DNA from 2 places in the Streptosporangium sp. 'caverna' genome. Region 2 is predicted to be linked to the other one. Evidence: riboswitches for the same ligand, from Rfam matches in the RefSeq annotation. Region 2 holds a riboswitch; the other holds the start of a gene.
The links. A riboswitch is a leader RNA that binds a small molecule or an ion and turns the genes downstream of it on or off. The one in region 2 is predicted to bind glycine.

Region 1 (6,395 bases), 2.4 Mb from region 2:
ATCTCCGCCTCCTCACTCCTGGGCGAGGATGCGGGCCAACGGCAGCCGCTGGACGAGCAGGGCGGGGACGACCGAGGCGAGGGTGGCGAGTACGACGGCCACCATCACCGCCACGCCCGCTCCCAGAATCACCACGGCCGGAAGCTCGCCCGCCAGCGCGAACGACGCCGTCACCCCGCCCAGGGCTCCCGCGAGCGCGCCGAGCAGGCCGAGGCCGGCCCCCTCCAGGACGATCAGGCGGGCGAGCGCGCCGCCCGTCCAGCCGGACCCGCGCAGTGCCGCCAGCTCGGTGTCGCGCTCCCGCACACCGAGGTAGAGCACGTCGGCCACGGCCAGCGCGGCGAGCAGGAACATCACCGCGATCGCCGCGTAGTCGGCCGGTCGGCTCTGGACCACGATGGCGTCACCGAGCAGCGAGCCCACCACCCGGCCCTCGAAGCCGTAGGTGACGCCGAGCAGCACGGTCAACGCGAAGACCGCGACCGCCAGCGTCGCCGCGCCCAGCAGGGTCCGGCCGGGAAACCTGGTCAGCCCGCTCATCGCCAGCCCGGCCACCCCGCGCGGCGAGCGCGCCCGGCGCGGCAGCCGTACGGCGGGCCGTACCGCCTCCGCGGGCGGCACCCGTGAGGCCTGCCAGGCCGGGACCAGGCCTGCCAGCAGCGCCAGCGTCATCGCGGCGGGGACCGCCAGCCATGCCCGCTGCCCCGGCGGCGCCACCCCCGACCACGACGCGACCGGGCCTGCCAGCGCGGCGGACGCGACGCCCGCCAGCAGCCCGACCGTCCCCACTTCGGACAGCACGGTCCCGAACAGCTTCGGCCGTGACCAGCCCAGGCAGGCCAGCACGCCGAGCTCGGACCTCCTGGCCCGCACGGCCGCCGCCGCGCCGTTGACCACGAACAGCCCGCAGACGGCCAGGACCAGGACGAACAGTACGAGCGACTTGCGGTCGGCGGCGTCCAGGATCCGGTAGGCGACGCCCTTCTTCACCCATCCCTCTTCGAGAGTCAGCGCGGGACGCCCGAAGGACCCCGCGGGCAGCTCCACCGTTACCGGCGACGGCGACGAGCCGACCGTGATGTCCACCTCCAGCCCGGTGGCGGCGACGATGTCCCTGACCACCTGGTTGATCCGCTCCCGGCTCACCGGATCGGGCCCGGTGACACCGGCGACCCGCACCCGGATCACGCTCAGCGGCGCCTTCAGCGCGGGCTGCCCCTCGGTCCTCCGGTTGATCTTCTCCAGTTCCTGGAGGTTGACGAGCAGCAGCGGCGGAGCCTGAAGGTATCCGGCGACGTTGTCGTTGGGCAGCAGGGTCCGGTTCCCGAGCAACGCCGCGGTCCGGTCGTCGCCCGGCCGGGCGACGGGAGCGCTGTAGGTCTGCATCGCCAGACGGGTCAGCTCGGTGAACCCCGGCAGCTTGCGGGGGTCGAACCTGCCGACGACGCGGCTGTTGAGTCCGTCCAAGACCCAGCCCTGGATCGTCCGGTAGGTCAGGGTGCGGAACTGGGTGTCGACCGCCCCGACCGGGGCGGTCGGGGCGTTGTTCTCCGGGGAGCTGTTCTCCTTCACCAACGGAGTCGTCCAGGCCTCGGGGGCGTTCCGCACCGGGAGCGCGGCGAGCCTGCGCCCGTCCCGCTCTCGGTATTCGGCAGGCGCCGACGTCCAGTACCGCTTGAGCGGCCAGAACTGGTTCGGGGGGAAGTCCGTCCAGTCGTCGAGCATCTTCTCGTAGACCTGTTCGGCGCCGATGGTCGTCCGCTTGACCGCCTCGCCTCGCCGCGTGTCCAGGTAGGACAGGAACCGCTTGGCCGGCATGCCCTGGATGACCTTCTCCGTCACCTCCTCGGGCAGTCGCCGGATCACGATCTCGTCCTGCTGGTCGACGTAGGGAATGGACGCCGCGAGCATCTTGACCTCGCTCGACACCTCCTGGGGCGTGTCGTACCCGAGGTAACGCCCCTCCACCACCGCCCGGTCCAGCCCGGTCAGGCGGGCCTCGGCGACCGGGTCGACGGCGGCGAGCAGGAAGGGGAATTCCTGCTCGATCCGGATCGCCGCCCGCCCGCGCGGCGGGTCCCACAGCCCGGGGCCGAACAGCGGTCCCTCGCCGTTCTGCAGCGACCAGTACCCACTGGTAGGGATCGTCCGCTCGGAGGGGAAGGCGCTGGCCGCCAATCCCTGGGGCCAGTCGAGCGAGGTGCTCAACCGGACCTGCCGGCCGCCGTCGAGCTTCTCCCACGCCCCCGCGGTGAGACGGTCGTATTCCCTGTACTTGTGCATGCTGAGCGCGACCTGGCGGCGGGTGACGTACTCGTACTGCGGCTGCCGGAACGGGATCCGGGTGAGGCCCCGGTCGGTGACGCGGGTGCGCTCCACCCGGAACATGGTGCGGTCGCCCCGGCGCAGCAGGTCCGTCACGTCGATCAGGGACCTCCCGATCTGCTCGAAGTGGCCGATCATGGCGATGGGGGCGGCGATGTCGACGCCGTTGACAGCCTTGACCTTCTCGTACTGCTCCATGGTGATGCCGCCGAAGATGCCGGACAGGTGGTTGGCGCGGACCAGCCCCTGCGAGCGTTCGAGCGTGGTGGCGGAGCCCTTCGGGCGGACCAGGATGTCGTACTGCGAGCGGAAGTTCTTCTCCACCGTGCCGATGATCTCCAGGCGCTGGGTCGCGGCGGTCCCGGTCAGCACGGTGAAGCCCGTCGCCGCGATCACGATGCCGAGCAGCAGCACCAGGGCCCGGCCGAGCCGATGTCGGAGCTGTGCCCGGACCAGGCGGATCATCCGAGACGCCCGATCCGGTCGAGCACGTCCTCGGTGGGCGTCACCCGGTCGTCCCCGACGATCCGGCCGTCCCGCATCCGGACCACCCGGTCGCACGCCGCCGCCACCTCCGGGTTGTGGGTGGCGATCAGCATGGTCATCCCGTACTCCTCCCGGATCGAGAACAGCAGGTCGACGATCTCCTGTCCGGTGACGCTGTCGAGGTTGCCGGTCGGCTCGTCCGCCAGGAGCAGGGGCGGGTGGCCGATCAGCGCCCGGGCGATCGCCACCCGCTGCTGCTGGCCTCCCGACAGCTCTCCCGGCAGCGCCCGTTCCCTGCCCGTCAGCCCGACCGAGCCGAGCAGCTCGCGGGCCCGCGCCCGGCGGTCGAAGTCCACCCGCCGCGGAAGCACGGGAGCAAGAACGTTGTCGAGCACGCTGAGGGCGGGAAGCAGGTGGAACCGCTGGAAGACGAAACCCACGCGGCGCCGGTGCCGGTCCAGACCTCTGCGTCCGAGGATGTCGACCCGCTCCCCCGCCACGTGGATCTCGCCCCCGTCAGGGAGATCCATCGCACCGACGAGATGGAGCAGCGTGGATTTGCCCGCTCCGGAGGACCCCATGAACGCGACCGCCTGACCTGCCTCGACCTCCAGGCTGACCTCGTCGAGCGCCCTGGTCGAGCCGTAGGCGCGGCTGATGCCTCTCAAGCTGACGTCAACGCTCATGGTCGATACATTGTCACAATGTATGAAGGCCGCGAAACCCTTACCCTGTGGCAATGTAGGAACCATGCCGCTTAGCCATGCCGTACTCACCCTGCTGGCCGACGGGCCCAGCCACGGCTACGAACTCAAGGCCCGGTTCGAGTCGGCGGTCGGCCCCCAGTGGGGCGGTCTCAACATCGGGCACCTGTACCAGATCCTGGAACGGCTGGTCAGGGACGGTCACGTGACCCGCAGCCACGTGGCGCAGAGCGACCGCCCGGACAAGACGCTCTACCAGCTGACCGAGGCGGGCGCCGACGAGCTCCGGGAGTGGGCGGGCACCCCGTGGATCCGTTCGTCGGGGTTCCGGGACGAGCTGTTCCTCAAGCTGCTCGCGGCCGGCCGGCTGGGCACGGAGTCCCTCGGCGCGTTCGTGTCCGCGCAGCGCAGGGCATACCTGTCGGACCTGGCCGCGCTGACGCGCCTTCGCCGCGAGCAGAACGACCCCCTGGTGTCCCTGCTCGTCGACGCGGCCATCGCGCACACCAGGGCCGACCTGCAGATCGTCGACGGCGCCGAGGAACGTCTGGCCGCGACGGCCGCCGGCGGCGGAGCGGTGCGCACCGTACGGACCGAGGACGCGCCCGCCGAGGACGACCTCCCCGGCGACGGTCTGCTCACGGCGGGCGAAAGCGCCTGACCCCGCCTTCCCGATGTCCGATCCCGGGGCGCGGAGCGACCCGCCGGCAAGGCGGGCCAGGCACGGGGAGGCGCCGGGAAGGGGGCCTCACCGCAGGGGGATTTCGCCGGGCAGGTGCGGGCCGTTAGGCTGGTCGCAACACCGATGAATCCCGTGCGGGAGAGCGTCCTGACAGCCAGACCAGGACCCCTGAAGGAGCAAGCCCTCCCCGCGAACCTCTCAAGGCAAAGGACCGTACGGGTAGGTGTCCTCTGGAAAGCAGGCCCCGCGGCCTCGCCGAAGGTGAAAGTCCGGCAAAAATCGGGCGAAACTCTCAGGCACCCATGACAGAGGGGGAGGATGCTCTCATCTGTCCCCTGCCTGAGGTGCGAACATGTCCCGACCTACGCCGCTGCGCGGCGTCCACGAGACCCTCGGCGCGACGCTGACCGATTTCGCGGGCTGGCTGATGCCGCTCCGCTACGGCAGCGAGTCCACCGAGCACAACGCGGTCCGCCAGGCGGCAGGACTGTTCGACCTGTCCCACATGGGCGAGATCTTCGTGACCGGCCCGCAGGCCGGCGAGGCCCTCGACTACGCGCTGGTCGGCTACATCTCCGCCGTCGAGCCGGGCCGCGCCCGCTACACGATGATCGTCGACGCCGAAGGCCACGTGCTGGACGATCTGATCGTCTACCGGCTGGCCCCCGACGAGTTCATGGTCGTCGCCAACGCCTCCAACTATCCCCGCGTCGCCGCCGAGCTCACCGATCGCGCCAAGGACTTCGACGCGACGGTGGACGACCGCTCCGAGGAGTACGCGCTGATCGCGGTCCAGGGCCCGCGGGCACAGGCCATCCTGGGCGAGCTCACCGACGCCGACCTCGACGGGCTCAAATATTACGCGGGGCTTCCCGCCACCGTGGCCGGCCGCGAGGCGCTCGTCGCCCGCACCGGTTACACCGGCGAGGACGGCTTCGAGCTGTTCGTCCCGGCCGGTGACGCGGAGCCGCTCTGGGCGGCGCTCACCAAGGCGGGCGAGCCGTACGGCCTGATCCCCGCCGGACTGTCCGCACGCGACACCCTCCGCCTGGAGGCGGGCATGCCGCTCTACGGCAATGAACTGTCGGCGGAGCACACTCCGTTCGACGCCGGGCTGGGCCGTGTGGTGAGGTTTGACAAACCGGGCGACTTCGTCGGCCGGGCCGCCCTGGAACCGCTCAAGGACGTCCCGCCGACCCGCCGCCTGGTCGGATTGATCGCGACCGGCCGCAGGGTGCCCCGCCATGGGTATCCGGTGGTCGTCGCCGGTGACGGCAGCGTCGTCGGCGAGGTCACCAGCGGAGCGCCCTCCCAGTCACTGGGCAGGCCCATCGCGATGGCCTATGTGGACAACGGCCTGTCCACCGGCCTGGCCGTGGACATCCGGGGTAGCCACGAGGCAGTCGACGTCGTCGAACTGCCTTTCTACAGGAGGAAAAAGTGAGCAGCATTCCCGAGGACCTGCAGTACACCAAGGAACACGAGTGGATCGCCGGCGTCGACGACGGCCTGACCCTCACCGTGGGCATCACCGCGTATGCCGCCGAGGCGCTGGGTGACGTGGTCTTCGTACAGGTCCCCGAGGCCGGTACGACGGTCGCCGCCGGCGACGCGGTCGGCGAGGTCGAGTCGACCAAGTCGGTGAGCGACATCTTCGCCCCGGTCAGCGGCGAGATCGTCGAGGTCAACCAGACGGTCGTGGACGACCCCTCGCTGGTCAACAGCGACTCCTACGGCGAGGGCTGGCTGTTCCGCATCCGTATTGAGGGCACCGCCGACGACCTGCTGTCGCCCGAGGAGTACACCGCGCTCACCTCCGGTGAGTCATAAAATCTCCCATCTTGCGCCGTGATCACGCGTACCGACGCGTACGCGTGATCACGGCGATGTGAAGGACCAGATCAATGACGATCAGTGTCTTCGATCTTTTCAAGATCGGAATTGGCCCGTCCAGCTCCCACACCGGTGGCCCGATGGCCGCCGCCCACAAGTTCGCCCGGGGGCTCAACGAGGATGGGCTCCTGGAGAAAACCGCCAGGGTCGAGGTCATCCTGTACGGCTCGCTCGGGTTGACCGGCAAGGGGCACGGCAGCGACAAAGCCGTCCTGCTCGGCCTGGCGGGCGAGAAGCCCGAGCTTGTCGACGTCGACACCGTGGACGAGCGGCTGGCCGCCATGCGAACGTCCGGCAGGATCTCC
Region 2 (6,395 bases):
TCCCCGACGACGCGCCCCCCGAGGTCCGTCTCAGCCGCGAGGAGCTGCTCGCCGCCGCCGAGCTCGACGAGGAGACCCTCACCGAGCTGGAGGACTACGGCCTGCTGGCCGCCGTGGCCCGCTACTACAGCGCCGAGGCGCTGGCCGTGGCCCGCAGCGTCGGCGCCCTGGCGGCCTTCGGCCTGCACGCACGTCACCTACGGGCCGTCAAGGCCGCCGCCGAGCGCGAGGCCGGGCTCGTGGAGCAGGCCGTCGCCCCGCTGCTGCACCGCCGCGGACCGGGCGCCATCGACCAGGCCGACGAGACGGCCAGGGAGATAACGGGTCTGCTGCTGGAATTGCACGCCTCACTTCTGCGTTCGGGCGTTCGTGGGGTCCTGGGTCGGTGAGAACCTGACCAGGCACTCGTACCCCCACGAGTGTTACGTTGAACAAACCGGTCGGAATCCAGCGAAGACGGAGCAGCCCGTGTTGCAGATGGACGTCGTGGGCGTTCGGGTTGAGATGCCCTCCAACCAGCCGATCGTCCTGCTCAAGGAGGCGCAAGGGGAGCGCTATCTACCGATCTGGATTGGTATGACGGAGGCCACGGCGATCGCCATGGCCCAGGCTGAGGAGCCACCACCCCGCCCGCTCACCCATGACCTTTTCCGTGACGTGCTCGACGGACTCGGGATCCGGTTGAGCACGGTCAACATCGTCGCGCTGCGTGACGGGATCTTCTTTGCCGATCTCGTGTTCTCGAACGGGGTCGAGGTGAGCGCCCGTCCTTCGGACTCGATCGCCTTGGCACTGCGCACCGGCGCACGCATCTTCGCGAGCGAGGAGGTGGTCCGGGAAGCCGGGGTGATCATCCCCGACGACCAGGAGGACGAAGTGGAGAAGTTCAGGGAATTCCTTGACACGATCACACCCGAGGACTTTGGTCGCGCGGGGTAGGTATTTCGGTGCATTTACGCTTCACGACGCGCCGGGTGGGGTCGTTGACTGAGCTTGGCCCCAGTCTTACGGTGCAAGTGAAACCTGCGGCCGTGCGCAAACCCCCAGATCAGGCCGTGGGATGAGAGAAAGCCGGAGGTCCGCGTGGCGGTCAGCAGCGGCGAGGATAGAAACGCCGATCAGGATGACCCGGAACGGCGCCAATCGGCACGTCAGCGCGCGGGTGAAGAAGGTCTGCTGTTCGACGGGCAACCGGTGAAAGTGCCCGCCGACCTCGGATACAAGGGTGCGACGGCCTGTGCCGCGGTCGGCATCACCTACCGGCAACTGGATTACTGGGCACGCACCGGACTGGTCGAGCCCACCGTCCGAGCCGCTCACGGCTCGGGTACCCAACGGCTGTACGGCTTCCGCGACATCCTGGTGCTCAAGGTCGTCAAACGGTTGCTCGACACCGGCGTCTCCCTCCAGCAGATCCGCATCGCGGTGCAGCACCTGCGCGACCGCGGCGTCAACCACCTCGCCCAGATCACTTTGATGAGCGACGGGGTGAGCGTCTACGAGTGCACCTCGCCCGACGAGGTCATCGACCTCCTTCAGGGAGGTCAGGGCGTTTTCGGCATCGCGCTCGGCCGGGTGTGGCAGGAGGTGGAGGGCTCCCTCGCAGATCTTCCCGGCGAACCTGCGGAGTCGAGCGAGAGCCCTTTAGAAGATCATCACGCCGATGAGCTGGCCCGTCGTCGCAGGGCTCGCCGCACGGGGTAAAGTTGTCTCGCCACTGACACCGTGCGGGAGAGACCCCGACAAGATCGGGGCGCCGAAGGAGCAACCTCCCCGGAATCTCTCAGGCACCATGTACCGCGCGGACGAGGCAACTCTGGAAAGAAGACGCGTCCGCCAGTCGCGTCTCACCGACGGTGAAAGCCTCCCCGGCAGGGGAGGCGAAGCTCTCAGGTCGAGGTGACAGAGGGGGAATCCGGCATAGGCCCGCGCCCTGCGCCGGTCTCCACCGCCTCGGGAGGCTCTCCATGACCGACCTGTCACTGCTCAGTGAGCTCAGCTCTCCGCCGTTCTCGACCCGTCATATCGGACCTGACGACGCAGACCAGACCCGCATGCTGGAGGCGGTCGGGTTCGCCTCCACCGCCGACATGATCGCGGTGGCCGTGCCGGAGGCGATCCGGTTCTCCGACCGGCTGAGCCTGCCCCCGGCGGCGAGCGAGCCCGAGGCCATCGCCGAGCTGCGCGCCCTCGCCGAGCGCAACAGCGTGCTCACCTCGATGATCGGCCTCGGCTACCACGACACGATCACCCCGGGCGTCATCCGCCGCAACCTCCTGGAGAACCCGGGCTGGTACACCGCGTACACGCCCTACCAGCCGGAGATCTCCCAGGGCCGGCTGGAGGCCCTGATCAACTTCCAGACGGTCATCTCCGACCTGACCGCGCTCGACGTCGCCGGCGCCTCCCTGCTGGACGAGGCCACCGCCGCGGCCGAGGCCATGACCCTGGCCCGCCGCGCGAGCCGCGGCGCCGCGAACGTGTTCGTGGTCGACGCCGACGCGCTGCCGCAGACCAAGGCGGTGCTGCGGACCCGGGCCGAGCCGATCGGCATCGAGCTGGTCGAGAGTGACTTCACCGGCGAGCTCCCCGAGTGCTTCGGCGTGCTCGTCCAGTATCCGGGCGCCAGCGGCCGGGTCAGGGACTTCCGCGCCATCGCCGACGCCGCCCACGCGCGCGGCGCCCAGATGGTCGCCGCCGCCGACCTGCTCGCCCTCACCATGCTCGCCGCGCCCGGCGAGCTCGGCGCCGACATCGCGATCGGCTCCTCGCAGCGCTTCGGCGTCCCGCTCGGCTTCGGCGGCCCCCACGCGGCCTACATGGCGGTTCGCGAGGGACTGCAGCGCCAGATGCCCGGCCGCCTGGTCGGAGTCTCCCAGGACGCCGACAGGCGCCCCGCCTACCGACTCGCGCTGCAGACCCGCGAGCAGCACATCCGCAGGGAGAAGGCGACCAGCAACATCTGCACCGCGCAGGTGCTGCTCGCCGTGATCGCGGGCATGTACGCCGTCTACCACGGCCCCGAGGGGCTGCGCCGGATCGGCCGCCGCGCCCACCGGCACGCCGTCGTGCTCGCCGAGGGCCTCCGCCAGGGCGGTGTCGAGATCGTGCACGACACCTTCTTCGACACCGTGCTGGCCAGGGTTCCGGGCCGCGCGGCCGAGGTCGTCGCCGCCGCCCGCGACAACGGGATCAACCTGCGCCTGGCCGACGCCGACCACGTGGGCATCACCTGCGACGAGAAGACCGAGCTCATCCACCTGGAGCAGGTCCTGGCGGCCTTCGAGGTCAACGGCGCGGTCCTGGCCGACCTCGACTCCACCGCGCACGACGCCCTGCCCACCGCCCTGGCGCGCGTGAGCGACTACCTGACCCACCCGGTCTTCCACAGCCACCGCTCCGAGACGGCGCTGCTGCGTTACCTGCGCAAGCTCCAGGACAAGGACATCGCGCTCGACCGGTCGATGATCCCGCTGGGCTCCTGCACCATGAAGCTCAACGCGACCACCGAGATGGAGCCGATCACCTGGCCCGAGTTCGCCGGGCTGCACCCCTACGCTCCCGAGGACCAGGCCAGGGGCTACATCGAGCTGATCAAGGAGCTGGAGGGCTGGCTGGCCGAGGTCACCGGCTACGACGCCGTGTCGATCCAGCCCAACGCGGGCTCCCAGGGCGAGTTCGCCGGCCTCCTGGCGATCCACGCCTACCACAAGGCGCGTGGCGAGGGGAGCCGGGACGTCTGCCTGATCCCGTCCTCCGCGCACGGCACCAACGCCGCCAGCGCCGTCATGGCGGGCATGCGCGTGGCCGTCGTCGCCTGCGACGACAACGGCAACGTGGACCTCGCCGACCTCACCGCGAAGATCGAGAAGCACCGCGACCGGCTCGCCGCGATCATGGTGACCTACCCGTCCACGCACGGCGTGTACGAGGAGACGATCGTCCAGATCTGCGAGATGGTGCACGAGGCGGGCGGCCAGGTCTACGTCGACGGCGCCAACCTCAACGCGCTGGTCGGCCTGGCCAAGCTGGGCGAGTTCGGGGCGGACGTCTCCCACCTGAACCTGCACAAGACCTTCTGCATCCCGCACGGCGGCGGCGGCCCCGGCGTGGGCCCGGTCGCGGTCCGCGCGCACCTCGCCGACTACCTGCCCGGCCACCCGCTGCGCGACGACTCCGTGGTCGGCCCGGTCTCGGCGGCGCCGTACGGCTCGGCGGGCATCCTGCCCATCTCCTGGGCGTACATCCGGATGATGGGCGCCGACGGGCTCAAGGCGGCCACCGAGCAGGCCATCCTGTCGGCCAACTACCTGGCCCGCAGGCTCAGCCCGCACTACCCGGTCCTCTACACCGGCCGCGGCGGCCTGGTCGCCCACGAGTGCATCATCGACCTGCGCCAGATCACCAAGGAGACCGGCGTGACCGTGGACGACGTGGCCAAGCGCCTCGTCGACTACGGCTTCCACGCGCCGACCATGTCCTTCCCCGTGGCCGGCACGCTGATGATCGAACCCACCGAGAGCGAGGACCTGGCCGAGCTCGACAGGTTCTGCGAGGCGATGACCGCGATCCGGGGCGAGATCGAGAAGGTCGCCACCGGGGCGTACGACAAGGTCGACAACCCGCTGCGCAACGCTCCGCACACGGCCGACTGCCTGGTCGCCGACGAGTGGGCCCACCCCTACACCCGCACCGAGGCGGCCTACCCGCTGGCCTCCCTGCGCGACGGCAAATACTGGTCGCCGGTCCGCCGCATCGACCAGGCCTACGGCGACCGCAACCTGGTGTGCTCCTGCCCGCCGCTGGAGGCCTACGAGGACTGATCCACCCCGTGCGGCGGTCCCCTTCCGCGCGCGGCGGAAGAGCCGCACATCCGTCGCGCATGGAGGGGGACGGACGCGGCCCCGAGTCGTTAGGCTCGGGGTCGTTTCCTTACTCCGGGGAAGGACCTTGCATGCCAGAGGTGGACACGCGTCCCTTGGACACCGCGCGGAAGCTGGCCGAGGCGGGTGATCTCGACGGCGCCGCCACGATCTTCGCGGAGCTGGCCTCCGATCCGGCGGAGCCGGACCGGGCCCAGGCGGCGGTGGGCCTGGCGGTGGTGCTGGAGGAGAGCGGGGACGTGCCCGGAGCCCGTACGGCCGCGCGCACGGCGCTGGGGACCGGTCATCCGGAGTTCGCCGCGCAGGCCGCCTGCCTGCTCGCGGGGAGCTTCGAGCGGGAGGACCTGACCGACCAGGCCCGAGCGGCCTGGCAGGCCGCGCTCGGCGTCGGCAACCCGGCCTACGTCCCGCTGGCGCACATGGCGCTCGCCAGGCTCGCCACGGGGGACCAGGAGGCGGAGGAGGCGCTGCGGGCCGCCCTGGCCACCGCGGACCCGGAGATCGCCTCTCGGGCGGCTCAGCGGCTGGCCGAGGTGTTTCTGGAGGAGGGCGAGGCGGGCGAGGCCGCCGAGGTGCTCCTGGAGGCGCTCTCGGTGCCGGACGTGGCCGATGTGCCCAGGCTGCGGGTGATGCTCGGCATCGCCCATCTGGAGCTGGCGTGCGCCGAGCTCTCCGCGGCGATCGAGGAGGGCGGCGACGTCGAGACCAGCGCGCTGGCCATCGAGCTTCTGGCGCGCACGCTCCCGCTCAGGGGCCGCGACGAGGACGCCGAGCGGGTGTGGCGTTACGGCCTGGAGAGCACCGACGAGGACCTCGCGGCCGAGGTCCGTCTCCGGCTCGACCGCGACGCCTGAGCCCCGCGGAGGGCTTCAGGCTCAGTCGCGGCCGCGCCGGTTGCCGATCGCGTGGGCGAGGTTGATCGCCACGATGCCCACCCAGGCCAGCAGCAGCCCCGCGGTGCCCGCCTCCTGAGCGGCGATGGCGGTCAGCGGGATGCCGATGCCCATCGAGCCCAGCGCGATCGGGATCGAGGGGTTGCCTCTCCTCTTCTGCTGCGGGGCAGGAGGGCGGGGCGGAGCTCCGGCGGCGTGCATCTCGGCTCGCACGCGGTGGGCGATGCTCTGGTCGAGGCGCTCGACGAACGACTCGACCAGGGCGGCCTCGTACTCCGGGCCGAGCTCCCGGCGGGCCTCGATGGTGGCTCGCATGTCCTGGCGAATATCTTGGTAGTCCGGCATTCTCCGATTCTCCACGCGAGCCGGGTCACCGGCATCAGTCGTTAGGACGAGATCTGTGTCCACCTCGAGATCGAATTCCGTGTCCATCCCGGCCGCGGGGCCTCCACCCGAGCCTTGGGCCGCCGCGCCGCCCATGGAGATCACGACCCCGCACGGCCCGGCCGTGGCGGAGATCGACGAGGCCGGCGCGGCGCGCTTCCTGCTGGTGCTCACCCACGGTTCGGCCGGGGGAGTGGACGCCCCGGACCTGCTGGCCGTACGGGACGCCGTGGTG

Region 1: it holds a riboswitch for glycine, as region 2 does, so the genes downstream of both, gcvT (glycine cleavage system aminomethyltransferase GcvT) here and gcvP (aminomethyl-transferring glycine dehydrogenase) in region 2, are expected to answer to the same signal.

Annotation. Positions count from the first base shown of each region.
Region 1 is NZ_CP029711.1:1,580,795-1,587,189, reverse strand. Features, by position in the region: gene DKM19_RS07130 (FtsX-like permease family protein) at 13-2,790, opposite strand; gene DKM19_RS07125 (ABC transporter ATP-binding protein) at 2,787-3,497, opposite strand; gene DKM19_RS07120 (PadR family transcriptional regulator) at 3,562-4,176, shown strand; glycine riboswitch at 4,323-4,421, shown strand; glycine riboswitch at 4,422-4,516, shown strand; gene gcvT (glycine cleavage system aminomethyltransferase GcvT) at 4,550-5,641, shown strand; gene gcvH (glycine cleavage system protein GcvH) at 5,638-6,027, shown strand; gene DKM19_RS07105 (L-serine ammonia-lyase) at 6,102-6,395, shown strand, end outside.
Region 2 is NZ_CP029711.1:3,958,127-3,964,521, forward strand. Features, by position in the region: gene DKM19_RS17470 (MerR family transcriptional regulator) at 1-389, shown strand, start outside; gene DKM19_RS17475 (bifunctional nuclease family protein) at 469-939, shown strand; gene DKM19_RS17480 (MerR family transcriptional regulator) at 1,084-1,704, shown strand; glycine riboswitch at 1,719-1,810, shown strand; gene gcvP (aminomethyl-transferring glycine dehydrogenase) at 1,968-4,823, shown strand; gene DKM19_RS17490 (hypothetical protein) at 4,955-5,737, shown strand; gene DKM19_RS17495 (hypothetical protein) at 5,759-6,121, opposite strand; gene DKM19_RS17500 (alpha/beta family hydrolase) at 6,255-6,395, shown strand, end outside.